DNA from 3 places in the Paenarthrobacter sp. NPDC090522 genome. Region 2 is predicted to be linked to each of the others. Evidence: predicted binding sites of a transcription regulator. Region 2 holds the regulator's gene; each other region holds the start of a gene.
The links. The regulator LexA, encoded in region 2, represses DNA repair genes until DNA is damaged. The targets are predictions, from matches to a motif close to TCGAACANNTGTTCGA.

Region 1 (3,273 bases), 250 kb from region 2:
GACCGTGGTGAAGCGCGGGTACCGCCTGCGGGCGTAGTCCTCTCTGCATCCCGCTGCGCCACCGTTCATTTCAGGCTGCCTTCACCAGGGGCAGTTCGTCCCAACGGGTGGTGTAGCGGGGGCTGAGCAGGCCCCGTTTCATGGACCAGTCCGGGCCGCCGCGGATGCCCGCATGCCCCAAGCCGATGGAGCCGCGGCCGTAGCGTTTGCTGACCTGTTCCAGGAGCGGCCCGATCCCCCGTTCCTCGTGGCGGTTCTCGAAGATCTCCAACGGTTTCTGGTTGCCCGTGGGCCGCAGGTCCGTGACCATGATCCCCGCCTTGGCGTACTTGGTCCCTTCCTGGAACTTGGGCACCAAGGCATGCGCGGCTTTGGTCAGGAGCACGGGATCCGACGTCGGCATGGGCAACCTGACGGTGACGGTGGGGAAGGATTTGTCGTTCGGGTTGTACACGGATGTTGCCGCGTAGGCCGTAAGCAGCTTGGCTTGGAGGTCGTGCTTCGCCAGGCGGGCACTGGCCATCTGGCCATAGACGCTGAGCACCTGCCGCAACTGCGCCGCCGTCGTAATCGGCGTCGAAAACGAGCGGGAGAAAATCAGCTGGTCCCGCCCGATCCGTTCCTCTTCCATGGGGATGCACGGCGTGCCCTGCAACTCCAGCACAGTACGCATCACCACGATCGAGAACTTGTCCCGGAGCTTCACGGGGTCCGCCCGCACCAAGTCCAGGATGGAGAAGATTCCGATGGCATTCAGCCTCTTGGTAAGCCGGGTGGCGATCCCCCAGATTTCGATGACGGACAGCCGTGCCATGAGCGCCTCTCGCTGATCTGCCGGCACGGAATCCCAGCGGCACACTCCATTGAACGCGGGATTGTGCTTGGCCCACTTATTGGCGAGCTTGGCGAGTGTCTTGGTGGGAGCGATGCCTACGCACACCGGAACGCCCACATGCTTGCGGCACGCTTCCTTGATGGTCCGGCCCAGCTCCAGGAGGTTTTCCGGGCCGCCCTTGACCCCCAGGAACGCTTCATCGATGGAGTACACCTCCTGCCACGCCGAGTAGCGCCGCAAGAGTTCCATGACGCGCAGGCTGATATCTCCGTAGAGCTCGTAGTTGCTGGACATCGCTATGAGTCCCCACTCCTTGGCCCGCGGGGCGATCTTGAACCACGGGTCTCCTACGCCGATCCCGAGCTTCTTGGCCTCCGGTGACCGGGTCACCGCACAGCCGTCGTTGTTGGACAGGACGATCAGGGGTTTGCCCTCCAACGCTGGATTGAAGGCCCGCTCGGCTGATGCGTAGAAACAGTTGATGTCCACATGGGCGATCTCCTGCATCCGGCGCATGAGGGCTGGTTTGGACATCGGGCCCCCTTCCGGCGCTAGCAGATGACCCCGGCCTTCGGCTGATTCAACACGGTATTTTTCGAACAAATATTCGAATGGTTCAACTGTACAGCGGGGCCACGACAAAGTAGCGGTCTTGTCTAAAACATAGATGAGTGTAAATATTTATAGGTGTCTATGTCTTTGGAACTGACCCCGGTTCAAGCGGTCGCCTGCTGCTCACCACTCGCCAGGGAGCCCCTGTCCGAAAGCGAAGCCGAGGGTGTCGCCCCGCTGTTGAAGGCACTGGCCGACCCCGTGCGGTTGCGGCTCATGTCCCTCGTTGCCTCCCATGAGGGCGGCGAGGCGTGCGTGTGCGACCTCAACGACGCCTTTGAGTTGTCGCAGCCCACCATCAGCCACCACCTGAAAGTGCTGCACGAGGTTGGGTTGCTGGATCGCGAGAAGCGTGGCGTGTGGGTTTACTACAAGGCCCGGACCGAGGCGTTGCAGAACCTGGCGGCACTGATCGGCGGGCAGGCCGGGTGAAGGATGTTCTGGCCCGGCGGGCCACGGCTGAGTTCATCGGCACTTCCCTGCTGGTGATGGCCGTGGTTGGGTCGGGCGTGATGGCCTCACGGCTGTCACCGAACGACGTCGGACTGCAGCTTTTGCAGAACAGCCTCGCCACCGGCGCCGCACTGCTCGCGCTGATCCTGGCACTCCAGCCGGTTTCGGCATCGTTCAACCCCGTGGTCACCCTGGTTGAACGGGTCCTCGGGGTCATCGATACCCGGACTGCGGCTGTGCTGGCCTCAGCACAGGTTCTTGGCGGTTTGTCCGGGACGGTCGCATCAAACCTGATGTTCGGGTTGGACGCGGTGTCCTTCGCTGCGCGTGACCGGTCCGGTCCGGGTCTGTGGCTGGCTGAAGTCATCGCTACCGCCGGGCTGCTGGTGGTGGTTTTCGGATCCATCCGGTCCGGCAGGGCGGATCGGGTGGCGTTCGCCGTCGGCGGTTACATCGCAGCCGCCTACTGGTTCACCTCATCCACCAGCTTCGCCAACCCTGCAGTCACGATCGCCCGGACCATCACTGATACCTTCTCCGGGATCGCCCCAGCCTCCGCCCCGGGATTCATCCTGGCCCAACTCGCCGGCGGCGTTCTTGGGTTTGCCCTGGTCCGATTCCTCTACCCCATTCCCGGTGCTTCCGCGGATACCGCCGCTGACCGAAAAGTGCTCACGTGAGCAACAAGCCCTCTGTCCTGTTCGTCTGCGTCCACAATGCCGGCCGCTCCCAGATGGCCGCCGCCTACCTCACCACCCTTTCCGGCGGGGCCATTGAGGTCCGCTCTGCCGGCTCGCAGCCCGCCGAGCAGGTCAACCCGGCCGCCGTCGAAGCGATGGCCGAGGTGGGCATCGACATGTCAGCCGAGATCCCGAAAGTCCTCACCACCGAGGCTGTCCAGGACTCCGACGTCGTCATCACCATGGGCTGCGGCGACGAATGCCCCTACTTCCCCGGCAAACGCTACGAGGACTGGGGCCTCGAAGACCCGGCCGGAAAGGGCGTCGAATCCATTCGCCCGATCCGCGATGAGATTAAAGGCCGGGTGGAGTCGCTGATCGCTTCCCTGGATCGGCGCGCCTAACCGCTAATCAGCAGTTGCGGTTGAGAACTATTTACAAGACCGCAATCATCAAGCAAAGGATACGAATTATCCGAATCTGAGTATTGATACCACGGCAATTGTTGGTGGGATCGGGACTCAGGTGAGGAAGTAAATCGTTGGCTGCTGGTCATGGAAGTACCGTGAAGACGCTCTGCGGATACTGCGGTGTCGGCTGCGGCCTGGTTCTGGAGATCGGCAAGGATCCAAAGACGGGCGCAATCCGGGCGCTGAAGTCCACCGGCAACAAGGAGCATCCCACCAACTTCGG
Region 2 (3,273 bases):
CCGGTGGGGTTGTTGGGCGAGCACAGGAAGACGATATTTGCGCCCGCCTCAGCCACCTGCGCGGCGGCAGACGCGGCGTCCAAACTGAAATCCCCGCCACGAACACCACGGACGTACTCAGTGTCCGTGCCGCTGGCCAGGAGGGGGTACATGGAATACGTGGGAGGGAACCCAAGGGCCTTGCGGCCGGGACCACCGAAAGCCTGGAGGATCTGCTGGAGAACCTCGTTGGATCCGTTGGCAGCCCAGATGTTCGCAGGACTGAGGCCGTGGCCCAGGAATTCCGCCAACGCCTCCCGCAATTCAGTGAACTCGCGGTCGGGGTAACGGTTCAGTCCGGTGGCCGCTGCGGCCACGGCTTCGGTGATCGCGGCCTGGACATCGGCGGGCACTCCATGGGTGTTCTCGTTGACGTTGAGCAGAATCGGAACGTCAAGCTGCGGTGCGCCGTAGGGGCTCAGTCCACGCAGGTTGGTCCGGAGGGGAAGTCGGTCGAGTCGCTCAAGCTGGTCAGTCACCCCACCAGTTTAAGGTGCGCCGGTGAGTGCCCTGTAACTGTGACGCCGGAGAGGATCCGCGCCACCGTCCGTATGGACTACTTGGCAGGAACAAACAATTGCTGACCGGGGGTGATGCGTCCGCCACGGAGATCATTCAGCTGGATGATCTCCGTGATGACGTCCCGCGGGTCACGCTCGGGTGCGGCAGCCCCTGCAATGCCCCACAGGGACTGACCGGGCTGCACGGTGACACTGACGGCGACTGGCGGTTGCAGTTGCGACGGGGAATCCGAGGCCTTGGCCGGCGAGTTCAGGAAGCCCGCAAACGTGAGCAGCGCGGCCACGAGCAACATGGCCGGGATGCCAAAGAAAACGATCCGCCCGCGCCGGGTGAGCCGGATGCGGGTGGGTACCGGCGCGTTGCGGAACTCGTGGAACGTTGTGACTGCGGACATGAGCTGAGCCCTTCTGAGCGATTGCCTGGTCCCGGGGAACCAGGACCCTGCTGCCAATACCTTGTGTTCGTTGGTCTCGCCGCGATATTCGAACACTTCCTTCGAACATCTCGGCTTCGATCCGGATTACTAGAACACATATTCGAACCTTGCTATGACATTTTTAGCACTTATCAACGAACGGTGTCGAGACTCGCTAGAACAAATGTTTGATAAACGCTGGTGCCTGGCCTACGTTTGAGGGAAGAAACAGGCACAAAAGCAGTGCATCAGGAGGGTCTGACATTTTTGACCCACATCCCGGCAGCACTCAGAACGCCGCCGGGCGGAACGGAAGGGCAATGGCGAACATGGCAGCGAAGGCCACAGGCGGCGGGGCACCCCTGCGGAGCCAACAGCCCACCAAAAGTCCCAAAAGCCTGACTGTCCGTCAGAAGAAGATCCTCGAGACCATCCAGCGCTCCGTCAATGACAACGGCTACCCGCCCAGCATGCGCGAAATCGGGGATACGGTGGGATTGGCCAGCCTCTCGAGCGTCACCCACCAGTTGTCCCAGCTGGAAAAACTCGGCTACCTCAGGAGGGACCCCAAGCGTCCTCGCGCCATGGAAGTCCTCATGCCACTGACCCTTGACGGTGGTGCCACCATCCCGGGAGTGGAAGCCCCCGCAACGTTGCGCAGTACCGGCGGCCTCGCCGTCACCGAGCTGGCAAGTGCCAGCGACACCGCGATGGTTCCCCTGGTGGGCCGCATCGCTGCCGGTGGCCCGATCCTGGCCGACCAGACCGTGGAGGACGTCCTGCCCCTCCCGCGGCAATTGGTGGGCCATGGCGAACTCTTCATGCTGAAGGTCGCCGGTGATTCCATGATCGACGCCGCCATCTGCGATGGCGACTGGGTTGTTGTCCGCCGGCAGAATGACGCCATCAACGGCGATATCGTGGCAGCCCTCCTGGACGACGAGGCCACGGTCAAGACATTCCGCCAACGCGACGGCCACACTTGGCTCCTCCCCCAGAACACCCAGTACGAGCCCATCCTCGGCGATCAAGCCACCATCATGGGCAAAGTCGTGTCGGTGTTGCGCTCCCTTTAAGGGCCATCCTCCAGAAGGTCTGTTCGAAGACCCGCGTCGGCACACACTGCTTCAGGGGTGCCCGCGCCAGCGGTGGCGGGCACCCCTGAAGAATCGTCTTATCGCCCGCTCCGGGCCAGCCTTTGCAAGGCGCCCTGGACGGTCTTCCGGTCGGTCGTGGCCCAGAAGGGCGGCAAGGCAGCCCGCAGGAAGCCGCCGTACCTTTCGGTGGAAAGCCTCGAGTCGAGTATCGCCACCACGCCCTTGTCTCCCGTAGACCGGATCAACCGGCCTGCTCCCTGCGCCAGGCGGATTGCGGCATGGGTCGCCGAGACGGCCATGAACCCGTTTCCACCGGACTGAGCCACAGCACGCGACCTTGCCGTCATCAGGGGATCATCGGGCCGTGGGAAGGGGATCCTGTCAATGACCACCAGGCGGCACGAGCCACCCGGCACGTCCACCCCCTGCCACAGGGACATGGTGCCGAAAAGGCACGTATCGGGTTCGTCAGCGAACTGTTTCACCAGCGCTGCCATGGTGGATTCTCCTTGGCACAGGATGTCCACATCGAGCCGCAGCCGCATGGCTTCCGCGGCTTCCTCGGCTGCCCGCCGGGACGAAAACAGGCACAACGCTCCGCCGCCGGAGGCACGGATGAGGTCCTCAAGCTCGTCGAGGGCTTCGGGCGAGGTGCCGCGTCCGGGCTTGGGCAAGTGCTTCGCCACGTAGAGGACGCCCTGCTTCGGATAGTCAAAGGGCGATCCCACGTCCAAGCCTGTCCAGCTGGGAGCTCCGTCCCCCAGCAGGCCCAGCCCGCCCGCGGCCGGCTCGAACGCCGACCCGATGGCCAGCGTGGCGGACGTCAGAACCACCGTGTGGCCCGCAAACAGCCCTTCCCGGAGGCGTCCGGCCACGCTCAGGGGAGCAATATTAATGAGTGCGGGAGCTGTTTCGTCAGGCGGCGAGTAGCCCTGCTGGGGATCGAAAGTGCTGTTCCTGGAGAACCACACCACTTCACGATTTTCCTTCGCGGCCAGCAACCGCTCCGATAGTTCCAGAATGAGCATGAGCCGCGAACGGGCCAACTGGCGTCCACCGTCCACGGCGTTCGACGAATCCGTTTTCGAATCGGACAGGGCGGCCCTGGTGGCGTCCCGGAGCTGGTCCAGGCAATCAAGTTGTTCGTCGTTGAGGCCGTTGGGCACCAAGCCGCTTGGAACACCAACAAGGGCCATGTCC
Region 3 (3,273 bases), on a different contig from region 2:
GGTGCTGGGAGTGGTCCAGAGCGCCGGGTTCGGCCTGGGCATGGCGTTGGTGGTGATCCGTTCGGCGGGACCCCAATCCGCGGGAAAGCTCTCCGCAATGAGCCAGGGGTTTGGATTTGCGCTGGCGTCGCTCGGTCCGTTGGCGGCTGGCCTGTTGCACACCTGGACCGGTGGTTGGGAGGCGACGTTCCTTGCGCTGGCAGCAGAAGCGTTGGTCCTGGCCGGGGCGGGATACCTTGCCATCCGAGGTCCCGTAGCCAGCGTCGAAATGTCTGCGGAACCCCGGCCCGGGAACCAGTCAACGCCTGAGTTGGTTCGCTGATCCGGAGAGGTCTGCGCGCCCTGTTCGGCGGGTGTGCTCCGGCGTATCCTCTGCGGTATGACGAACTCAGCGCCCGGTAGCGGCACGGAAATTCTGCAGGCCAATGAATGCTGGGAACTCCTCCGCGGTGTTTCCGTGGGCCGTTTGGCGGTCTTGGTGGACGACCATCCGGACATCTTTCCCGTGAATTACAAAGTTGATCACGGAACCATGGTTTTCCGTACGGGTGAGGGCACCAAACTCCACGCCGCACTCAGCGATGCTCCCGTGGCCATCGAGGCCGACGGTGTGGACGCGGATACCGGCATCGCCTGGAGCGTCGTGGCAAAGGGACAGGCGACGGCGGTGAAACTAACCCAGGACGTCCTGGACACCATCGGGCTCCTGCTCTTTCCCTGGGAGGCCGGACAAAAGGACCAGTTCATCCGGATTACCCCCAGCACTGTGACGGGACGCCGCTTCAAGGTCGCCCCGCCGGTGACGTGGTGGACGCCTTTGGACGGCGCCCCCACGGCTAGCCCCGAATAGGGCGCGAAGGCCGCTGCTGCTGAATGGCTCCGTCCCTTTCACTCGTATGGCGCCGCCGTTCCGATGCTTGCTGAATGGGTCAGTTCCTTTCACTCGTGGGCTCCGCCGTTGCGCTGCTTGCTGAATGGGTCAGTTCCTTTCACTCGTGGGCTTCGCCGTTCCGCTGCTTGCCGAATGGCTCCGTTCCTTTCACTCGTAGGGCTCCGCCGTTCCGATGCTCTCTCTGCTGCCTTGCGGGGGCGTTTCGAGTCAGGCGAGGTGTTGGTTAAGGGAGCGAATTACCGGCTACCGCGTTATTGGGCCGACGTCGAACCCAGAACGGCCTTGAGGACATCGGCACAGGCTTGTCGCCTTTTCTGTCACCTACCAGACAACGTTGATCGGGCAACCCACAGTCTGCGCCCTCTGGTTGTGGAGGAGCAGTCGCTGTGCGTTTACAGGGGGTGTTTCCACATGGCTTGTTTGTGGTCTTATTCGGGGGTTGTGGGGCTGGAAGAGTGGGGGTATGAACGGGTTTTCGGGGCAGTTGGGTGATGGCGTTGGTGGCGCTGCTGGTAGTCCTGTCCCTGTCCCTGTCCCTGTCCCTGTCCCTGTCTTGGATACGCCTGTCTCCGCCCGGGCCTGGATTGCGGATGTGATCTCTGCTGTTGGTGCGCTTGAGCCCGCGGGCGACAGCGGGGTGTTGGTGGATTTGTTGCGGGGGTTGGAGGATGTGAAGTCGGCGGTGTCGGCGGCGCAGGCGAGGGTGGCTGTGGCGTTTGATCTGGCCCAGCGCCGGGAGCAGGCGGAGGCGGGGGTTCCGGCCTCGGAGCGGGGTAGGGGTGTGGGGGCGCAGGTGGCGTTGGCGCGGCGTGAGTCCCCGAACAAGGGGGCCCGGTTGTTGGGGTTGGCGAAAGCACTCGTGACGGAGATGCCGCGGACGTTGGCGGCGTTGGAGACGGGGCGGTTGAACGAGTGGCGCGCAACGTTGTTGGTGCGGGAAACGGCGTGTTTGTCGGTGGAGGACCGGTGCGCGGTGGATGAGGAGTTGGCCGCGGATACGGGCACGTTCGACGGGCGGGGTGACCGGGCGATTGTGGCGTTGGTGAAGGCTGCGGCGTATCGGCGGGATCCGGCCTCGGTGACCCGGCGGGCGGCGTATGCGGTGAATGAGCGGAACGTGGGGTTGCGTCCGGCGCCGGACACGATGACGTATTTGACGGCACTGTTGCCGGTGGCGCAGGGTGTGGCGGCGTATGCGGCGCTGACCCGGGCCGCGGGGACGGCCCGCTCTGCCGGTGATGCGCGGTCCAAGGGGCAGGTGATGGCCGATACTTTGGTGGAGCGGCTCACCGGCACCCCGGGTGGTGTCGCTGGGGTGCACGTGGAAGTGGTGATGACGGACCGGACGTTGTTGCAGGGTGATAGTGAACCGGCGAGGTTGAAGGGCTACGGCATCGTCCCGGCCGGCTGGGCGCGGGAGTTGATCAAGCACGGCCCCGACAACGACCCGGCCACACTAGCCGGGCGGGAAGTGGCGGGCGGCGACCCGGCAACACGTGCCGGACATGAGGTCAGCGACCCGGCCACACGCGTCGGGCGGGAGGCCGGCAATGGTCCCGAAAGGCCTCCCGGGCCATCCGGGTCAGCCGGGTTTGCCGGACGGGAAGCGGTCGGCGGTAGGACTGTAGGCGACAGCCGGGAAGCCGCCGGTGCCGGGCAAGGGGCCGGCAACTGGCCACCCGGGTCTGCCGGGCTTGGTGAGGAAACAACCGTGGACGTCCCGGACGTTGGTGGTCCTTCAGGGCTCCAGTCCGATTTTGCCGTGTGGATCCGGCGGCTGTACACGGCGCCGGGAACCAATGAGCTGCTGGCCACTGATTCCAAGGCCAGGTTGTTCCCCCAGGGGATGCGCAGGTTCATCCAGACCCGTGATGACACGTGCCGCACACCCTACTGCGACGCGCCCATCCACCACTACGACCACGTCCTGGCCTGGCACTCCGGAGGAAAGACCACCCTGGCCAACGGCGCAGGGCTCTGCGAAGCCTGCAACCACACCAAAGAAAACCCCGGCTGGAACACCACCCCAAGCGATCAGGGACCACGAAGTCTGGAGGTCAGAACCCCCACCGGTCACCGCTACCAATCCACAGCCCCACCACTCCCCGGAAGCGGCAACCCAGCCGCTGAACATGCTGACGGGTCACCTGTTAACGGGTCCGTTGTGGCGGGAGACCAGGGCTCGTCGCTGGTCAACGGGTCCGTTGTGGCGGGAGACCAGGGCTCGTCGCTGGTCAACGGGTCCGTGGCGACGGGAGACCAGGGCTCGTCGCTGGTCAACGGGTCCGTTGTGGCGGGAGATCCCGATGGGCGGGTGGTCAGCGGGAACCTCGCCGCGGGAAACCCGGACGAGCCGCCGGGGGACGGGAGCGCCGCGTCCC

Region 1: a site for LexA is predicted at 1,431-1,446, ahead of ACIQT2_RS05160 (Y-family DNA polymerase). Genes of this name have one in related genera too.
Region 3: a site for LexA is predicted at 1,356-1,371, ahead of ACIQT2_RS18370 (DUF222 domain-containing protein). Genes of this name have one in related genera too.

The regions. Positions count from the first base shown of each region.
Region 1 covers NZ_JBIVXL010000003.1:288,239-291,511, forward strand. Annotated here, with positions in the region: gene ACIQT2_RS05155 (uroporphyrinogen-III synthase) at 1-37, shown strand, start outside; gene ACIQT2_RS05160 (Y-family DNA polymerase) at 71-1,369, opposite strand; gene ACIQT2_RS05165 (metalloregulator ArsR/SmtB family transcription factor) at 1,529-1,879, shown strand; gene ACIQT2_RS05170 (aquaporin) at 1,876-2,580, shown strand; gene ACIQT2_RS05175 (arsenate reductase ArsC) at 2,577-2,984, shown strand; gene ACIQT2_RS05180 (molybdopterin-dependent oxidoreductase) at 3,146-3,273, shown strand, end outside.
Region 2 covers NZ_JBIVXL010000003.1:36,994-40,266, forward strand. Annotated here, with positions in the region: gene ACIQT2_RS04095 (histidinol-phosphate transaminase) at 1-518, opposite strand, end outside; gene ACIQT2_RS04100 (LysM peptidoglycan-binding domain-containing protein) at 596-955, opposite strand; gene lexA (transcriptional repressor LexA) at 1,306-2,052, shown strand; gene ACIQT2_RS04110 (ATP-dependent DNA helicase) at 2,151-3,273, opposite strand, start outside.
Region 3 covers NZ_JBIVXL010000015.1:120,413-123,685, reverse strand. Annotated here, with positions in the region: gene ACIQT2_RS18380 (MFS transporter) at 1-322, shown strand, start outside; gene ACIQT2_RS18375 (pyridoxamine 5'-phosphate oxidase family protein) at 380-850, shown strand; gene ACIQT2_RS18370 (DUF222 domain-containing protein) at 1,485-3,273, shown strand, end outside.